2 linked regions of the Cytobacillus sp. IB215665 genome follow. The main gene of each other region encodes a partner of the protein of the gene in region 2 in a complex. Links are inferred from orthologs where the notes say so. Each region holds a gene or a part of one and is shown on either strand. Other genes may lie near its edges.

Region 1 (10,162 bases), on a different replicon or contig from region 2:
TTTGTTAGCGCCTTTTCTCTCTTCCTCGACCTCATCAAGTTTAAGGTGATAAGGTAAAATGACATGTGCACGATTACTAATACGTAAATTTTCAGTACTTACTCCACGTTCGCGCAAATAATTCAGTTCCTTAATAAGAGCCTTAGGATCTATTACCGTGCCATTCCCAATCGTACAAATTTTATCAGCATAAAAAATGCCTGAAGGTATTAAGTGTAACTTATACGTATTACCGTTAAACTTTATTGTATGCCCTGCATTATTTCCACCTTGAGACCTTGCAACTACTTCTGCATTTGCTGAAAGAAAATCTGTAATTTTACCTTTTCCTTCATCTCCCCATTGTGTTCCAACAACGACTACTGAAGCCATCTATAGGCACCTCCGCTTTTTCCGAACTTTCATTTTTATTATTATCAAACATGATTAGTGTACCAATTTCATCGTGTATAGTCAATTAAAACCGAACATTATTATTTTTTCTAGTAATTTTGTTCGTAGTTTATAATAATCAATGGCTTAAACATTTTTTTAATAGATTGATCGTAATAAAAATTAAACACGCATACAACTAGCACCTTTTTTCTGTATAACGATGACTGTTGCGTAAAACACATCATGACAATTGGGACAAACAACATATAATAGATGATTATATAAATAGATGGTTAGCTTTATTTGCTCAGTAACAAAAATCATATTCCATATAGACGATCAACTTTTCATAATACGGAAAATTGTATTAGTTAACAAAAAAAGAACCACATGTAGATAATCTCTACTTTGTGGTTCTCTATTATTTTAGTAATCTCCTAAACTATGCTCCAGCAGGAACACTTGAATCGCCATAGCGAGTCTCTAAGTTTACAAATTTATTATACTCTTTGACAAATGCTAATTGTACAGTCCCGACTGGACCATTACGTTGTTTGGCAATAATGATTTCTATTATATTTTGATTTTCTGTTTCTTTATCATAATAATCTTCTCGATAGAGGAAGGAAACGATATCTGCATCTTGCTCGATACTTCCTGATTCACGAATATCTGACATCATCGGTCGCTTATCTTGTCTTTGTTCAACCCCACGGGAAAGCTGTGAAAGAGCAATAACAGGGACTTTTAATTCACGTGCAAGTGCTTTTAATGAACGGGATATTTCAGAGACTTCCTGCTGACGATTTTCCCCGCTTCGCCCACTACCCTGGATGAGCTGTAAGTAGTCAATTAAAATCATCCCTAGACCACTCTCTTGCTTTAGGCGTCGGCATTTTGAGCGAATTTCACTAATACGTATACCAGGCGTATCGTCGATGTAAATACCTGAATTAGAAAGGCTCCCCATCGCCATCGTTAGTTTACCCCAATCCTCAGGAGTGAGTGAACCGGTCCTTAAGTTTTGGGCATCAATATTTCCTTCAGCACAGAGCATACGCATTACAAGTTGCTCTGAACCCATCTCAAGACTAAAAATCGCTACATTTTCATCAGTTTTTGTAGCAACGTTTTGAGCTATATTTAACGCAAATGCAGTTTTACCGACAGAAGGACGTGCTGCAACAATAATTAGATCATTACGCTGAAACCCAGCAGTCATTCGATCAAGCTCAGAAAAGCCTGTTGGTATACCAGTAATATCACCTTTGCGATTGTGTAATAATTCTATATTGTCATACGTTCGAACGAGAACGTCTTTTATACTTTGAAAGTCACCTGCGTTCTTCCTTTGGGCAACATCCATAATTTGTTTTTCTGCTTCATTTAAAAGAACATCTACTTCGTCTTCTCGACTGTAGCCATCTTGAGCAATCGTCGAAGCTGTTCTAATTAGGCGACGTAAAATAGATTTTTCTTCCACTATTTTTGCATAATACTCAATATTTGCTGCAGTGGGCACAGAGTTAGCTAAATCACTTAAATAATTTAGTCCACCGATCTCTTCTAAAAGCTTCCCATCTGCTAATTCTGACGTGACTGTTACTAAGTCAACAGGTTCACCCTTATCTGAAAGTAATAGCATAACATGAAAGATTTTTTGATGAGCAGCTCGATAAAAATCTTCAGGAATTAATATTTCAGAAGCCAAAGTTAATGATGATGACTCAAGGAAAATAGCACCTAATACAGCTTGCTCCGCTTCAATATTTTGCGGTGGTATGCGATCCATTATCATATCGCTCATCCACTTTCACCATCCTATAGAAAAAATGTGATTTTTAGAAAAAGGTACGTTTAAAAATGTACACTTTATCATTAAATCACATTTTCACTCATTTTGTATAATTAAATTATTCCTCTATTACATGAACTTTGACAGAAGCGGATACTTCTGGATGTAGTTTAATAGATACGTTTGTAAATCCTAAAGCTCTAATTCCATCCGCAAGCTCTATTTTACGTTTGTCAATTTTCATTTTATGTTTTGTTTTTAATTGCTCAGCTATTTGCTTACTCGTAATTGAACCGAATAATCTGCCACCTTCACCAGCTTTCGCAGTAAATTCGATAGTGATTTTCTCAAGCTCTGCCTTTAGTTTTTTGCATTGATCTAGTTCTGCTTCAGCCTGCTTCTCTTCCTTTTTTTTCTTCGCTTCTAATGAACTCATATTACTTTTTGTTGCTTCTACTGCAAGACCTTGTTTAAAAAGAAAGTTTTGAGCGTATCCATCAGATACATTTTTTATTTCCCCTTTTTTTCCTTTCCCTTTAACATCCTTTAATAATATTACTTTCATGATTCTTTCCCTCCATCTAAATAATCATCAAGTACTAACTTTAATTTCTGTTTAGCTTCATCAATAGTTATGTTCTCTAACTGTGTTGCTGCATTTGTTAAGTGACCACCGCCGCCGAGAGCTTCCATAATGACTTGAACATTTACATTACCTAAAGATCGAGCGCTAATTCCAATTACATGATCACTACGCATCGCAACAACAAACGAAGCTGTTACATCATTCATTGATAATAATGTGTCAGCGGCTTGAGCTAATAACACTTGATCATACGTTTCATCAGCATCTCCAAGTGCTATTGTTAAGCCAGATCGATAGATCACCGCTTTTGATATTAGATTAGCACGTTTTACATAATGATCAATATTTTCTTTTAATAATTTTTGAACGAGTATAGTATCTGCACCGTGAGCACGTAAATTAGATGCAGCATCAAAAGTTCGTGAGCCAGTGCGAAGCGTAAAGCTTTTTGTATCTACGATAATTCCTGCTAACAAGGAAGTTGCTTCAAGCATATCCATCTTTAAACCTTTAGGTTGATACGCTAATAGCTCTGTTACAAGCTCAGCAGTAGAAGATGCGTAAGGTTCCATATAGACGAGAAGGGGGTCTTCTATGAAGTCCTCACCTCTTCTATGATGATCGATTACAACTACACTTTCCGTTTTATTAAGTAATCTTTCTTCAATAACTAGGGAACTTTTATGAGTATCTACAACGACTAGCAATGTCTCGTCAGTAATTATTTCAAGTGCTTGTTCAGGTGTAATAAATCGAGACCATAAGTTTGTATCTTTTTTAATCTCATTAATCAGACGTTCGATTCCAGTTCCTATATCATCTTTGTCTATTACAATGTATCCATTCTTCTCATTCACTTCAGCAACTTTTAAAATCCCTATTGCTGAACCTATTGAATCCATGTCAGGGTTGACATGTCCCATTATTAATACTTGATCACTTTCAGTTACTAGTTCTTTCAATGCGTGCGATATAACACGCGCACGTACCCTTGTCCTTTTTTCCATAGGGTTCGTTTTTCCTCCGTAGAACTTCACCTTTCCATTCGTTTGCTTAATAGCAACTTGATCACCACCTCTTCCGAGTGCTAAATCAAGACTTGATTGGGCAAGTACTCCTAGCTCAGGTAAAGATGAAACTCCTACTCCAATACCAATACTTAATGTTAAAGGCAAATGGTGCTTTGAAGTTTTTTCTCGAACATCGTCTAATATAGAAAAACTCTCAGTTTCTAATTGCTTCAAGATATACTCATTTAACACAGCGATAAAACGTTCGGATGATGTTCTTTTAATAAAAACCCCGTTTTCCTTTGCCCACTTATTTAATAAAAACGTTACTTGGCTGTTCAAATTACTTCTTGTTTGATCTTCTACTCCTTGCGTAACTTCATCATAATTATCTAACAAAATTACTGCTAGTACAGTCCGTTCATTCTCATATTGAATTTGAATTTCTTTCTGCTCTGTTACATCAAAGAAATAGATCAGACGTTCTTCTGGCTTTACATGAACTTTAACTTTTCGTTCATAAAGCGTAATAATATCATCATCAACTTCTTGCTTAATAATTGGAATTAAGCTCTCTGTAATGTCATGTAGTGAACGTCCTACTAATGTATCCTCTGGAAAATAGGAAGTCAAAAATGAGTTACTCCATTCGACATTAAAGTGTTCGTTATAAAGTAATATCCCAATAGGCATTTCAAGTAAAGCTTCTTCTCCAACTTTTTTGACTCGGTGGGAAAGAGTAGAAATATAGTCTTCTATCGATTGGTTAATTACCTTTTCGGACTTAATAAAAAAATATATAGGGATGACAAGGAGCACAAAAGCAATGATTCCGTAGATCCATTGATAAAAAGTAATAATAAGTATCATTAAAATTGAAATGCTAATTATTCCATATATAGGATACCGAATTACACTCTTTTTATAGTACGAAGGCACGTTTTTCAGCTCCTAAATTTTAAGATATATGCGCCCATTAGCGCTTAGATACTATTCTTTTCCGCAGGTCGAATCCTATATCAATTATACCTAATAATCGAATAATTGGTATAAGAAACAATGAAATGATAAATACAAACAATTGAACAACTTTGGAATAGCCTTTATGGTGTAAGAAGTAAAATAATAAAGACATACCTTGAATAATCATTAGTAGTTGCAAAATGAAATCAATATTTATCATTGGAAAAAATAAACTTGATTCTTCTTCTATAACAAATGACATAATGATCGTAATTAAATAATACCAAATTACACTTTTGGGCAGCATAAGATCTCGAAAAGGTGGCCACGGTTCAATACTTACATTAAAACGCTTAATAATCGGTATTGAAACAATTAACGAAATGAGCGCAAATAAAAACGCAGTCATAACAAAAAAACTCGGTATTAAGTATTGTAATAAATCTATTGTTGCTTGAAATTGCTTAAGGACTTGCTCATTTGCATCTTGTCCTAAGCCCTCCATCATGTTTGTAGCCATCGTTATTGACTCATTCATCAATAATGTCATTTCATTTATGAAATCAATTTTGAACAGCAACATGGATCCAACATAAATAAATGTAATATTAATTAAGTATATGACCGTTCCAACTAACAGTGTCATGTAATGACTTTTCTTTTCCTTTATTAAATACCCTGTAACAATACCACCACTTGTAAACATTAATGCTAGCGGTACTGCCAATATTGAACCAACAGCTATTGTTAATAAAATAGCAGGTATAATTAATATTATGCCATTTCGCAAACCATTTCTAATCGTAAAAAGCATAATTGGTAGTGGAAGAAAAAATATTGATACTGATCCAAGGAATGGTATGTACATTGAAATGAACACTAAAATAATAAAAATTGCTAGTAGTATAGCTCCTTCTGTTAATACTTTCGCATTCTTCACAATTCCACCTCATGTTAGCTTAATTTCTTCATTTTCTTCACTTACTATATCAATTCATAATTAGTACGTAAAGTAAATGCGATTGCTCAGTCTCAGCAATAGAGTATGGTGCCTAGTTAACCAGCAAGCACTGAAGGCACTTCATATGAAGGCTTTGGAGTTGGATATAAACAACGTTCGTTTTACATAAGGCTATTTTCAGACAGACAGACGACAGATCGTCAATGCGCGTATTTATACTGCGTACGACATAATCACTAAAGCTATAACAGCCTGAGGAACAAAGACTTAACATAAGTATGTACCTATTTAAGAAAGGAAAAAGCAGCAAGGAACCCCCGCTGCTTTAAAAATTATTATTCACCTGTAACATAAGGTAGTAATGCCATTTGACGAGCGCGTTTAATAGCAATAGTTAATTTACGTTGATATTTAGCGCTTGTGCCTGTAACACGACGTGGTAAAATTTTACCTCTTTCTGAGACAAACTTTTTAAGTACATCAATATCTTTGTAATCGATGTGCGTGATACCGTTAGATGTGAAATAACACACCTTACGACGTTTAGCACGTCCTCCTCTGCGTCCTCCTGCCATTGTTCATCCTCCTTTCTATTTCATTTATATATACACGTTCAAGAATAATCGAATAAACTACTCAGCAAATTAGAACGGCAAATCGTCATCAGAAATGTCTATAGGCTGTCCATCATTTGCAAACGGATCGTCATTTACTCGAGTAAACCCTTGATTATTATTATTATTACGTTGGTTCTGATTTTGTCCAAATTGCTCGTAGCCACCTTGGTTTCCTTGGTGATTATTGCCTGCAGGTCGCTGCTCATTACCTGATCGCGGCTCTAAAAATTGCACACTTTCAGCAACTATCTCAGTTACATATACGCGTTTACCGTCTTGTCCTTCGTAGTTGCGTGTTTGAACACGTCCATCTACTCCAGCTAAGCTACCCTTTTTCAAGTAGTTTGCGACGTTTTCAGCTGGTTTACGCCATACAACACAATTAATAAAATCGGCCTGTCGTTCACCTTGCTGATTTGTAAATGTTCTGTTGACAGCTAACGTAAAGGTTGCAACTGCTACTCCACTTGGAGTATATCGTAATTCTGGATCTTTCGTTAATCGTCCGACAAGAATTACACGATTCATCATCAGAACCACTCCCTTTAAAGAACCTCTATTTTACAGAGTTTCTTTCAATTTATATTTATTCTTCTTCTTTTACAACGATATGGCGAATAATATCTTCACTAATTTTTGCTAGGCGATCAAATTCGTTAATCGCTTCAGCATTAGAAGCTACTTGTAAAATCATATAATAACCATCACGGAAATCATTGATTTCATAAGCTAGACGGCGTTTTCCCCATTCTTTTACTTCAGCAATCTCCGCACCTTTTTCAGTTAAAACGTTGCTAAAACGTTCAACAACTGCTTTCTTTGACTCATCGTCAATGTTTGGGCGGATGATATACATAATTTCGTATTTTCTCATCACAGTCACCTCCTTTTGGTCTGACGGCTCTCAAATGAGAGCAAGGAGCAATTGAATTAATTACTCACAATACGTGATTATAGCATATGGAGAAGAATATCGCAAGCGCCTTACAAATTTCTGATAAACATTTCGCCATTTCACATGAAGGTACTTTTTGTCCTCCAATGAAATGGCGAAGTAACCTCGAAGAGATAGACACTCGAGCTTCTTATTGTTAAATAAAATTAACCCTTGTATATACATTTAAGCGCATGCACCTAAAAAATCTTACAAAACACAATTATGTGAAGCCATTACTTTTACGTCGAGCTGTTTTCACATGATTGTGCTTGCCAACAAACACGCACATAACTAACGTTCGTGACATCTTTTCTTCTATAAAGCAAAGACAATGGCTATCACCATCATCTAGCTTCTCAAATTAAGTTAAAGTAGTAACAAAGTTTACGAAAAGAGCCTAAACGATAGATACTGTTTTACACATTAAATCGAAAGTGAATGACATCTCCATCTTGAACAATATACTCTTTTCCTTCCAAGCGAACATTACCAGCTTCCTTCGCCGTTGTCATAGAACCTGCCGCTAAAAGGTCGTCGTATGACACTGTTTCTGCTCTAATAAAGCCACGTTCAAAATCTGTATGGATGACCCCTGCACATTGAGGAGCCTTCATTCCTTTACGGAAAGTCCATGCTCTAACCTCCTGAACACCGGCTGTAAAATAAGTAGCTAGTCCAAGTAAGCTATAGGTTGCACGAATAAGTTGATCTAGGCCTGATTCTTCTATTCCGAGCTCTTCAAGAAACATTTCTTTCTCTTCCCCTTCAAGCTCAACAATCTCAGATTCAATTTTTGCGCATACTACGATGACTTCTGAATTTTCTCCTGCTGCAAATTCTCTAACTTGCGTTACATATTCATTGTTTGAAGGATCCGCGACTTCCTCTTCACTGACGTTCGCCACATATAGAATAGGTTTAATCGTTAATAAGTGTAGTCCTTTAACAATTTTCATTTGCTCTTCAGTAAACTCAACTGAACGTGCTGGCTTTTCATTTTCAAAAGTTTCCTTCAGCTTCACAAGCACCTCGTGCTCGTACATCGCTTCTTTATCTTTCTGCTTTGCCATTTTGCCAACGCGATCAATTCGTTTATCTACAGTTTCTAAATCTGCTAAAATTAGTTCTAAATTAATTGTTTCTATGTCTGCAATTGGATCCACTTGACCAGACACATGAGTAATATTTTCATCCACAAAACAACGAACAACATGACAAATAGCATCAACTTGTCGAATATGAGACAAAAATTTATTACCTAAACCTTCACCTTTACTTGCTCCCTTAACAATACCAGCTATATCTGTAAATTCAAATGCTGTAGGTACAGTCTTTTTCGGCTGAACAAGCTCCGTTAATTTCTCCAAGCGATGATCAGGTACTTCTACTATGCCTACATTAGGATCTATTGTACAAAACGGGTAGTTTGCTGATTCAGCTCCCGCTTGAGTAATTGCATTAAAAAGCGTAGATTTACCAACATTCGGTAGACCCACAATTCCTGCAGTTAAAGCCATTGTAATTTCACTCCTCTTATTTATCCGCTATCAATTCAGTCTTTCCCAATTATAGTGATTCCTAGTTAAAAAAACAAGGAGTTATATTTTTTCAATCGCTACAACACAATCAAACAAAGTGCTCCCCATCCCATTATCTGAAATACGATTTGGAGTGAGCAAATTAACACTTCCACCAAACTTACTCCACTGACCTTCATCTATATTAATTGTATTGCGATGGGCTTCTTTCAAAATTCGCACACGTCCCTCTAGTTCTCCACGTTCATTAAACACTTTTACAAGATCATCTTCTTGTAGTCTTTCTTTTTCAGCAACATCTTTTGATACCTCTACCTTAATTTCTTGCATAGAATCAATAAGATGATAGTGTTGCGAATGATTTGATCTCAATGGATGAATGGACAACAAAGTATATGGATATTTTCCAAGGAGATCTGGATTTTTTTGTTTTGATTCAAGTGGATAATCAATTCGTAACCGGCCATCAAAACCTTTTTGGGTTGCTTGTGATGAAGTAAATTCATACTTTCCACTTGCTGTCATAAACTTCTTATCACTCCAAGGAACATGATCAATAGGTAAAGGTAAATGATCATACTTTCTTAATCTCTCAAGTGTAATACCTTTTGTAACTAAATCTCCTAACCCAATATTAATAAATTGTTCTCTATCAAATGCAAAATCATCTGCAAAACTTAAGCGTTTTGCCAACTCTGTCCATATCATTAATTCCGATTTTACTTCACCGGGAGGCTCGACTAATTTTGAACCATAATTCACGTAATGATGATACATAGACGAATAATACACGTCCTCTTCTTCAAATACGGTCGTAGTTGGTAATACATAATCAGCCATCTGAGCAGTATCAGTCATAAATTGTTCTACAACAACTATCGTGTCTACCTTTGAAAAAGCTTGTTTCACTCGATTTGTATTTGGTACTTGTGTAACTGGGTTTCCACATGTAACAAAGACCATTTTAATAGGCGGATCATTAGCTAAAAGAATCCCTTCTGCTTGTTGCATCATGGTAAATGTCCTTTTATGATGTCTGCGATTTGGCAATGACAGTGCATTTATGTCAAAGCTTTCACCGACTTGCTTATTAGCAAAATTCACACCTCCACCAGGAATACCGATATTACCACTTATTGCAACCAAAGCATCGATCAAACGGATCGTATTCCCTCCATTTGTATATCTTTGCATACCTAAACCTAAATAAGTCATTGTTGGCTCATTCGCATATATATGAGCTAATTTTGTCATAATATCTTTCGATACATCTGTAAGCTCTTCAAGTTCATCTAGTGTTATTTCTTCAAGTATGTTCAGTAAATCACTATAGCCAAGCGTATGGTCATCAATAAATTGTTGATCTTGTAAATTGAGGCG
Region 2 (10,214 bases):
TCAAATTTTTCAACCGCTTTGATCAAACCCATGTTGCCTTCTTGAATCAAGTCAAGAAACAACATACCACGACCAACATAACGCTTTGCAATACTTACAACTAATCGTAGGTTTGCCTCTGCTAGACGACGTTTTGCTTCTTCATCACCTTGTTCAATGCGTTTAGCTAGAGATATTTCATCTTTAGCAGATAACAAATCAACACGTCCAATTTCTTTTAAATACATCCGAACTGGATCATTAATTTTTACTCCTGGAGGTACACTTAGGTCATTAAGGTCAAATTCTTCTTCTTTCGCTAGATCTTGGATGTTGGGGTCTTTATCTTCATCACCGTCACCAATTAATTCTACACCTTGTTCACCTAAAAATTCATAATATTCATCCATTTGGTCTGATTCAATTTCAAATCCAGACATACGTTCGGCGATCTCTTCATAAGTAAGTACCCCGCGTTTCTTCCCTATCTCTGTTAATTGTTCTTTTATTTGGTCAAGTGTTAATTCAGTATCAATATCTTTAGAACGAGCTGACTTTTCAGCCATCTGTCCCCCTCCTTCCAAGCTTATCACGAGGAACTAGTTATACAATAAGTCCCTATTTAAGAGATCTTGATATTTGTATAATTTCGTTCGCAATGGTTGCAGCCTTCACAAAATCTTTTTGCTGTTCGGCATTTTGTTTTTCTAACTCTTTTTCCTTTAGTTTCAAAAGTTTTGGATATGTTAATACATGGTTTATATAATCAGTAAGCTCTTGCTCTGATACATCATCATTAATAGCCAACATTGCAATTTCTGATACTGTTTTTTGAAGGTTTCCATTTTGGACACGTTGGATGAACGAGCTAACGTCAGCGTCATTTCCTTCCTCATAAAATGCATACAGATAAGTAATTATTGCCCTATGTTCCTCAATGTTAAAGTCGCCTTGTATTGTTTGTTGAACTTTAAAAGCAATGTCCTTATTACGAAGCATATGTGCAATTAGGAAACGTTCTGCATTTTGAAATGCAGGTAATAGTTTTGTCTGAGTATGAGTTCTAAATGATATTTTATTACTATTCCATGTATGGTTATCCTTTTTACGATGTCCCTGTTTTTGAAGTTGACTTAATTGTTGCTGCAATGCGTCTAATGATATAGAAAACTCACTAGATAGCTGCCTTATATAGTGGTCACGTTCAACCGCCTTATCTACAATGCTTATTTCCTTAAGTACTTCATCTATATAACGCATGCGCTCCCCTTCATCTTGAAGGTTTTTGCCTCTTCTTAAATATTGCATTTTAAATGACATTAACGAAACACTTGCCCCTATTACATCGGTATTAAATTTTTCTGATCCATATTTTTGAATGTAGTCATCAGGGTCAAAGCCTTCAGGCATTTGCGCAATCTTCACAAAGCATCCTTCATCAGATAATAGCTTTGAAGCACGAAAGGATGCTTCGATTCCTGCATTATCAGAATCATAACAAATCGTAATTGATTCAACATTTCTTCTTATTATCCTTGCTTGCTCATCAGTTAAAGATGTTCCCATCGTTGCAATTGAATGTTCAATTCCACACTTATTTGCAGCTATTACATCTCCAAACCCTTCAAAAAGAATAACATGCTGTTGCTTTCTTATATGCAACCTTGATTGATGAAAGTTATACAATAGTTTTCTTTTGTTAAAAATAGAGCTTTCTGGACTATTTAAATACTTTGGTTTTTCATTTCCAAGCACCCTTCCAGAGAATGCTACTACACGCCCCTGGTGATCATATATCGGAAACATAATACGGTTACGGAACCTGTCATAAAATGAACCTTCGGCGTCCTTTTTAACAATTAATCCTGCTTTTTCTAATAGTATGGCGGAAAATCCTCTTTTCATCAGAAACTTTGAAATGAAATCCCAAGAATCTAGGGCATACCCAATCTCAAATTTTTCTATCATCTCTTTCGTAATGCCTCGATTAAGCAAATAATCCAAGGCGTCTTGACCTTCTTTTGTATTAACAAGTAAATGATGATAGAATTTTTTCAATAAGTCATGCGCTTCAAGCATTTTAGAGCTCTCATTAGATTTTGCCACTTCAATAGGAGCAGTTGTGTATTTGGTTACATCAACATCTACCTTTGCTGCAAGCCGTTCTGCTGCCTCTACAAAGGAAAGACCTTCAAGTTCCATTAAAAAAGAAAAAGCATTTCCTCCAGCTCCGCATCCAAAACAATGGTAAATTTGCTTTTCTGGAGAGACCGAAAAAGAAGGCGATTTTTCTCCATGGAATGGGCAAAGTCCGAAATAGTTTCTCCCTTGCTTCTTCAATTGTACATATTCACTTATTAAATCAACGATGTCTGTTGAGTGATGTAATTGTTGGATAACTTCTTCGGGAATTCGATTTCCCATAACTAACATCTCCGTGTGATAAAGTTATTCTCTATTTATGATTTAATTCCTGCAAGTTTCGACAAAATTTTTTTAAAAGATTTGATAAAATAGTTACGATCATTTGATGAAAACGCTTTTGGACCTTTTGTGTGGTGTCCGGCTCTCCGTTCTTTTGCTGAAATATACCGAAGCTGTAGCATTAAATCCATGTTGTTTTCATGAAAGATTTTTCCACGTGGAGATATGACAACTACACCTTTCGGAAGTAGAATACTCGCCAATCCATGATCTTGTGTAACGACAACATCATTTGCACATACTTTGTTCATGATATGTAAATCCACTGCCTCTTTATCTGAATCAACAAAGACCCACTTAGCTCCAAGGTCAGTTTCTGAGACATGTGCATACGATGCGATAAAGGTTACTTCTGCGACATAATTTTTTGCAACTTCAACAATTTCTGATTTTACTGGACAAGAATCAGCATCTACAAAGATCCTTACAACTTTTTTACTATATCTCTCTATTCTACATCACTCCGAGGATTCCTTCTTTTCATAGATACTCCTTATCATAAATACAAAAGTAACAAATTTGTTACTTTTTCTTTGTCGAATTATTTTTAAGTTTACCCCTTGACAACTTACAATAAATAGTTTATTCGTAATAACCAAACTCTAAACCTTTTTTATCACAATTTTTTATTATAATATAAAGTTCAATGATTGGCTATACAAATAAAGCAAATATAAATCAAGTTTAAGCATGAAAAAAATAACAATAAACTTTATTGCTACTTTCGTCTTGATTGTTGTTTTCATATTAAAACTAAACACATATTCAATAACACTTAGTGGCCTTTTCATCTTTAAAAACAGTTAGCACATAAAGTGTGGCATCTTTTCTGTTCTACAACGATGACAAACATATAAAACCACATGTTGCGATTCAATAAAGTTTGCGAAAAGACCATATATATGAATTCACCAACCCCCTGGGTTGAATATACTAAAGCACATATCACTGAAAAGTGTATGCGCTAAATTGTACGATTATTATAGATGTTTAAAATTGTATTTGCGGTTTCCTCTACCGCTTTATTCGTTACATCAATAACATCACAACCAATGTTGGTAATAATATTATCGAAATAGCATAACTCTTCATTTATTCTATCTATATTTGCGTAAATCGCTTTATCATTCAGCCCCAGAGACTTCAAACGCTCTTTTCTTATATAGTTTAACTTTTCAGAGCTTATTTTTAACCCAAAGCATTTATTAGCAGGTACTTGAAATAGTTCGTCAGGAGGGTCAACTTCAGGTACGATTGGTACATTTGCCACCTTTAAACGTTTATGAGCTAAATATTGTGATAATGGAGTTTTGGAAGTGCGTGACACACCAACTAAGACAATATCAGCTCTTAAAATGCCTCGAGGGTCCCTTCCATCATCATACTTTACAGCAAACTCAATAGCTTCAACTTTCTTAAAGTACTCATCATCTAGCTTTCTAACCATACCTGGTTCTTGGCGAGGTTTCGTATCATAAGCAATTTGCATTTTATCTATAAGTGGACCAATAATATCATAAATTACAACACCTTCACGCGCTGCTTCTTCAATCAAAAACGTACGCATTTCTGGAATAACTAACGTATAAGCAATAATTGCATTATTCATTTTTGCTAGTGAAAGTACTTCGGTAAGAGTAGACGTATCCTCAACATATGGCACTCGCTTAATTTCAATGTTCGTGTTGCTAAACTGGCATATAGCCGCTTTTACAACAAGTTCTGCTGTTTCTCCTACAGAATCAGATACTACATATATTTGTGGGTTATTCATCCTATTCCCCCATTTCAGTATATTAATAGACTTACAAATTGTTTATATTAATTCATCTTCCTCTATTGCTACAAGTACCTTTGTCATATTTGTTTTCGTAATTCTACCGATTACTTCATACCCTTTGTCTGTTTCTTTTATGACTGGTAATGCATCAATTTGCTTTTCAATTAATATTCTAGCAACATCTATCATTAAGTCATCTCTTTTACACATCGTTATATTCGGCATTCTTGTCATAATAATATTAACAGGAATTGTTGTCAACTCTTGTTTACCGATACTAGCTCTAAGTAAATCCTTCCTTGATAAAACACCAACGAGTGAAGTGTTATCATCTACTACGAACAGTGTACCAACATCTTCTAAAAACATTGTACAAATAGCATCATACACCGACACACCTTCATTAACTACAACAGGAATTGATTGGTAATCCTTAACTAAGATTTTCTTTATTTTATCGCTCAACAGCTGTGAACCAGTCTTTCCTGTATAAAAATAGCCAACACGAGGTCTTGCTTCTAAGTAACCAGCCATTGTTAATATAGCTAAGTCAGGCCGTAATGTCGCTCTTGTTAAATTTAATTGGTCTGCAATATGTTCACCGGTGATAGGTCCATTATCCTTAACAATTCGTAGTATTTGCTCCTGTCGTTTACTTAATTCGATTGTAATCACCACCTTTAATTTTAGCAATCGCGATATATACTCCTATGTAGTTTGTTACTACAAGATATTATATACTAAGTTGGTAGCTTTGAAAAAACCTACTGTATGTTTTAATACAATAGGCTGATGTTAAATACATTATAGTTTATTTTTCAAGTTGTCTAATTGATTTAAAAATCTTTTTGATTTTAACGCTAGCCCTGAGTATTCATCATAGTATGCAGCTATGATCGTATTTAATTGTTGCTTAGTTTCAGTTTTAACAGAAATCCTGCCTAATCTACTTAGATCATAATAGTAAAAAAGTCGTAATAATCTTACCGTAGCCTGCGATACCTTCAAATGATGAACATCTTTTCCATAACACCTATGACAGATTAAACCACCTTCTTTTATAGAAAAAGCAAACTGCCCTTCACTATTATGGCAAATGGCACAATGATCTAACACCGGATGTAACCCTAATACTTGTAAAATTTTCATTTCGTAAATGAAGGTTAATATTTCTAAATCTTCTCCCTCATTCATATAGTTGAGAGTTTGATAAAGTAATTCAAATAAAAAAGGGTTTGCTTTTAGATCTTCCGTACTTTTATCAGTCAGCTCTACAATATATGACGCATATGCAGTACGAAATATGTCTTCACGAATAGCTCGTAATGATGAGCTTGCTTCTCCTTGTTGAAGGTTGCCTAGACCACTTCCTTTTTGTATTAAGAAATGGCCATAAGTAAATAATTGAGTAATTGAGGCTAGACGACTATTAGGCTTCTTTGCTCCTCTAGCCATTACTCCAATTTTACCTGCTTCCCTAGTAAATAGAGTAACAATTTTGTTTGTTTCACCATATTCATTTGTTCGAATAACAATTCCTTCATACTTTTGTAACAAGTTTTGTCCACCACCAAAAAATCAGGCAGATCACGACATTGGAAAATCTAGTTTTGCTAGGTCATTCTCTTTGTCTTCGGGTCCTCCATCGTTTTCCTTCTCTAATTCCTTAAAAAGAAGGTACGTATCAATGTTACCTGTTTGACTAAATATACTCCAGGTAAAATCTAACATAAGAATCCCACCTTTCTGATGATACACGCTAGCATATAACTTCCAATCCCTATGTTTAGGGTGAGCACTCCTGCCAATATCATGTTACACAAATTTTGTTAAAAGGTGTTTCTCAAACGTCTACCCCTATATTTTATGGGAAAAAGTCCAGGATGACAACTTGTCCAAATCGAAATCATTAATAATCTTCTTCATTAAAACCAAAGTCTCGAATGTGTGTCAATTTGTTGCGCCAATCTTTTTGAACTTTAACCCAGAGCTCTAAAAACACTTTCGTGCCTAATAATGTTTCAATGTCATGTCTTGCCCTTTTTCCAATTTCTTTTAGCATCTTTCCTTGCTTTCCAATGACTATCCCTTTTTGAGAACTTCTTTCCACTATTATCGTTGCACTAATATAAATGGCATTATTGTTCTCTCTTCGCTGAATACCGTCTATTACTACTGCAATGGAATGTGGAATCTCTTCTCTTGTTAAATGTAGTGCCTTTTCTCTAATTAACTCAGCAATAATAAATCTTTCAGGATGATCTGTTACCTGATCTTCTGGATAATACTGAGGCCCTTCAGGTAAATGTTTTTTAATTTGATCTAGCAGAGTTTCGACGTTACTACCTTGTAAGGCAGAAATTGGAACAATTTCTTTAAATGAATATTTCGTTTCATATTGCTTAATTAACGGCAACAAGTCATCAGGATGGATTTCATCTATTTTGTTTACAACAAGGAAGACTGGCGTATTCACCAATTGTAATCTTTCAATAATATATTCATCACCACGACCAATTCCTTCAACAGCGTTTACCATAAATAGGACGATATCAACTTCTCTTAAAGTATCCTGCGCTACCTTCATCATGAAATCGCCAAGCTTATGTTTCGGTTTATGTATTCCTGGTGTATCAATAAAAATAATTTGACTGTGATCTTCCGTATAAACCCCTTGGATTTTATTACGTGTCGTCTGAGGTTTATCACTCATAATTGCAATCTTCTGACCAATTACTTGATTTATAAAAGTTGATTTTCCAACATTCGGCCTACCAATGATTGATACAAAGCCTGAATGATATTTTGTAGTATTCATCAAAATCCTCCAAGATGTCATAAAATAGTAAGAAACATACAAAACGATAACCCCGAGTGCATCAAATGTGACTCGAGGGGATAGAGTTCGAAATGCGCAAGCGCCGCTTATAAAAATAATATAAGTTTTGGCAGAAAAATAAGTATTCCAATCATAACGGAAATAATCGCAAAAAGCAAAACTGCTCCAGCTGAAATATCCTTGGCAAGTTTAGCTAATGGATGGTAATCATTCGTAATTAAGTCAACTGTTCTTTCAATTGCTGTATTTACCATTTCCAGACTCAACATTATGCCTATCGTAATGATTATTGCTACCCATTCAATTGGAGAAAGTCCAACAAATAATCCTAAAAACAACACAATAATTGCGATATTAATATGAATTTTAAAATTTCTTTCCTTACTAGCTACATGTCTAATACCATTTATCGCAAACAACAAACTGTTTCTAAATTTATTGTTATTTCTATCTCGATAGCCCATATTGTTCAAGTATTTCCTTTTGTTTAGTAAACATAATTACTTCTTCTTCTTCAGTCTCGTGATCATAGCCAAGCAAATGCAATAATCCGTGAACTGATAAAAAAGCGAGCTCCCTCTCAAATGAATGTCCATATTCCTCAGCCTGTTCTTTTGCTTTGGTCGTTGAAATGATAATATCTCCTAGCACCACAGGAAGTTCTATACCTGTAATTTCGATTTCATCCTCCCCCATTTCTTCCATAGCAAATGAAATAACGTCAGTCGGTTGATCTTTATTTCTATACTCTCTATTAATTTCTTGTATGCGCTTATTACTAACAAATGTAATTGATAATTCTGCTCCGTCATCAATATTTTCTCTTGTTGCTACAAATTGTAAGATGTCTTCCACCAAGTTTTGATGTCCGTCTCTCACCTTTTTTGTTTCATCAATAAAATCGATAATTAAACTCATGCCTCTTTCACCTTCTGTCTCGTTGCTTCTGGATATTCAATTCTTGAGTGGAATATCCCTTTTAAAGTTTCACATAGAGATGATGAAACAACATCAAGCTCTTTCAAAGTTAAATCGCAACTGTTCAGCTGCCCATCTTGTAATCGATCTGCAATGATATTCTTAATAAGCTTTTGAATTTCTGCTGAACTTGGATTTGTCAGCGAGCGTACTGCTGCTTCTACACTATCTGCAATTCCTATAATGGCAGCTTCCTTCGTTTGTGGCTTTGGCCCTGGATAGCGAAACTCTTCTTCTGATATAGGAATTTCAGATTGCTGTTGAGCTTTATGATAAAAATACTTTATTAATGATGTTCCATGATGCTGTGCTGCTATATCCACAATTTCAGTAGGTAACTTGTGTTTCCTTAACATTTCTGCCCCTTCTGTTGCATGTGCAATGATTATATTTTTACTCAGCTGCGGGGCAATATTGTTATGAGGGTTTTCGATATTCATTTGATTTTCAATAAAAAACTGAGGTCTTTTCGTCTTTCCTATGTCATGGTAATATGAACCGACTCTAGCTAATAAACCATTTGCACCAATCGCTTCACATGCAGCCTCAGATAGATTTGCAACCATTACACTATGATGATATGTCCCTGGAGTTTCCACTAGTATTTTCCTTAACAAAGGATGGTTTGGATTTGACAGCTCTATAAGTTTTATCGTCGAAAGTATGCCAAAACCTGCTTCTAAAAATGGCATAATCCCGATTGTGAGAACAGCTGCTGAGAGACCTGAAAATATCGCCATTGCTACGTAAATTCCTATTTCCAATAAAGAATATTGTCCGTTTTTCAGTAACATGATTGATGTAATTACAATAATATTAATTACCGAAATGAATAGACCAGATTGAAGAATTTTTGCACGACGGTTAATTCGATCTAAGAAAAACACACCTACTAAGCCACTACATAAAAAGTAAACACCAATCGAAAAGTTAAAAGAACCAATAACTCCTTCGTTAAACATAATACTACCGCACACAGCAAATATCGTACTAGTTAATACCGCTAAGCGATCATTTATCAACACCTTGATTAACAAAGGGCCTACAGCAATTGGAGTTAAATAACCAATATCTGACCATCCAAACTGATGTAGTAAACTAGTTCCTTTCATTAACAAAATCGTTATAGTGAATATGATTGTATATAACAATAAGTCCACATTCTTATTTGACCTTTTACTTTCATCTCTAAAGAAATGATATGCAACTGCTGCTAACATCAAACCAATCATTAAGCCAAGCCCTATAAAAGGCTGAAAAGAACGTTTATTTTGTACTAAATCAATTACTTCAAGCTTTCTAATGATATCTTGAGTTATCAGCTCTCCTTCCTCTACAATAATTTGACCTTGTATAATCATCACGGGCTCCACTGCATTTCTTGCCTGTTCCCGCTTTTCCTCGGTAGCTTCAACATCATAAATCATGTTAGGAATAATGACGAATTTCACTAACTTGGATATAGTATTTCTTAACGAAGATTTAACATTAAGGTACTGTAATTCATTCTCTGCTTGTCTTTTTGCACTCTCTATTTCATTAGTACGGAGCTCTTCACTCATAATATTTTGCACTACTGTAATAGCTTTCTCTTGAGCATTTGTTAATTGCTCAGGTGTAGCTTGAAATAGGACCTCGATCTCCTGATCTGAAAACAGATTGACTATATCTTCTGGCATCTTTGTTTTGAGCAACTCTATTTTTTCTTCATCAGTCGGTTCTAAGCGTTGTGGCTCTAATTCAACTTCTTCATTTTCTATGCCTTCTTCGTTTTCAATAACCGCTCTAATATTTGCATATTTTTCGTTTAATTCGCCATTGACTTCATCAATCCAAGAAAAAAAGTCAGAAATTACATCTACGCTATTTTCTTCATATTCTTTTTTTTGTAAGAATACATCCTGTACCTCTCCAGCAGCTTCCTTTCTTTTTCGCTCAGTCATTTCTTTATCTTCTATCGTTTTCGGGGAGTATATCGTTTGTTCTGCATCACTGTGTAATTGGATATTGTACTTCTTTGGCTCTACGTTACTATATAAAGCTAAAAATATAACCGCTGCTATAACAACATAAAAACCGATATGAACAAACTTATATTCTTTCAGCAATGTTAGAAGTTTTTTCATATATTCGATTAATTTCATGAATTCTGCT

The links.
Region 1: the proteins of dnaG (region 2) and dnaB are in contact, whole or in part, in a crystal structure (PDB 2R6A), measured with the Geobacillus stearothermophilus proteins. The link is inferred for Cytobacillus sp. IB215665 from one-to-one orthologs. Residues at the interface, in WP_049624496.1 of Geobacillus stearothermophilus: Lys456, Leu457, Leu458, Pro459, Ala460, Asn463, Ala464, Leu467, Leu535, Leu536, Ile537, Ala538, Gln544, Glu545, Asp548, Tyr549, His552; in WP_033016901.1 of Geobacillus stearothermophilus: Ser13, Glu15, Ala16, Gln18, Glu91, Leu92, Asp94, Ala95, Val96, Pro97, Thr98, Ala99, Ala100, Asn101, Tyr104, Tyr105, Ile108.

What each region holds. Positions count from the first base shown.
Region 1 is NZ_JAXBME010000001.1:28,589-38,750, reverse strand. The notes cover bases 1-2,822. They hold dnaB (replicative DNA helicase), read right to left. Parts: upstream 2,183-2,822; coding sequence 818-2,182; downstream 1-817. Other genes in these bases: SLH52_RS00155 (DHH family phosphoesterase), read right to left, coding at 2,732-2,822; rplI (50S ribosomal protein L9), read right to left, coding at 2,289-2,735; SLH52_RS00170 (adenylosuccinate synthase), read right to left, coding at 1-372. Also shown: more of SLH52_RS00155, read right to left, coding at 2,823-4,705; SLH52_RS00150 (YybS family protein), read right to left, coding at 4,743-5,669; rpsR (30S ribosomal protein S18), read right to left, coding at 6,026-6,265; ssb (single-stranded DNA-binding protein), read right to left, coding at 6,335-6,838; rpsF (30S ribosomal protein S6), read right to left, coding at 6,894-7,181; redox-regulated ATPase YchF, read right to left, coding at 7,661-8,761; SLH52_RS00125 (molybdopterin-dependent oxidoreductase), read right to left, coding at 8,843-10,162. UniProt on the Escherichia coli protein: The main replicative DNA helicase, it participates in initiation and elongation during chromosome replication. Travels ahead of the DNA replisome, separating dsDNA into templates for DNA synthesis.
Region 2 is NZ_JAXBME010000002.1:283,301-293,514, reverse strand. The notes cover bases 1-2,874. They hold dnaG (DNA primase), read right to left. Parts: upstream 2,404-2,874; coding sequence 598-2,403; downstream 1-597. Other genes in these bases: SLH52_RS03385 (YaiI/YqxD family protein), read right to left, coding at 2,439-2,874; rpoD (RNA polymerase sigma factor RpoD), read right to left, coding at 1-545. In the rest of the region: more of SLH52_RS03385, read right to left, coding at 2,875-2,885; SLH52_RS03380 (pyruvate, water dikinase regulatory protein), read right to left, coding at 3,428-4,237; SLH52_RS03375 (helix-turn-helix transcriptional regulator), read right to left, coding at 4,280-4,921; DNA repair protein RecO, read right to left, coding at 5,048-5,800; SLH52_RS03365 (YqzL family protein), read right to left, coding at 5,831-5,974; GTPase Era, read right to left, coding at 6,153-7,061; SLH52_RS03355 (diacylglycerol kinase family protein), read right to left, coding at 7,169-7,546; rRNA maturation RNase YbeY, read right to left, coding at 7,530-8,000; SLH52_RS03345 (HD family phosphohydrolase), read right to left, coding at 7,997-10,204. UniProt on the Escherichia coli protein: RNA polymerase that catalyzes the synthesis of short RNA molecules used as primers for DNA polymerase during DNA replication.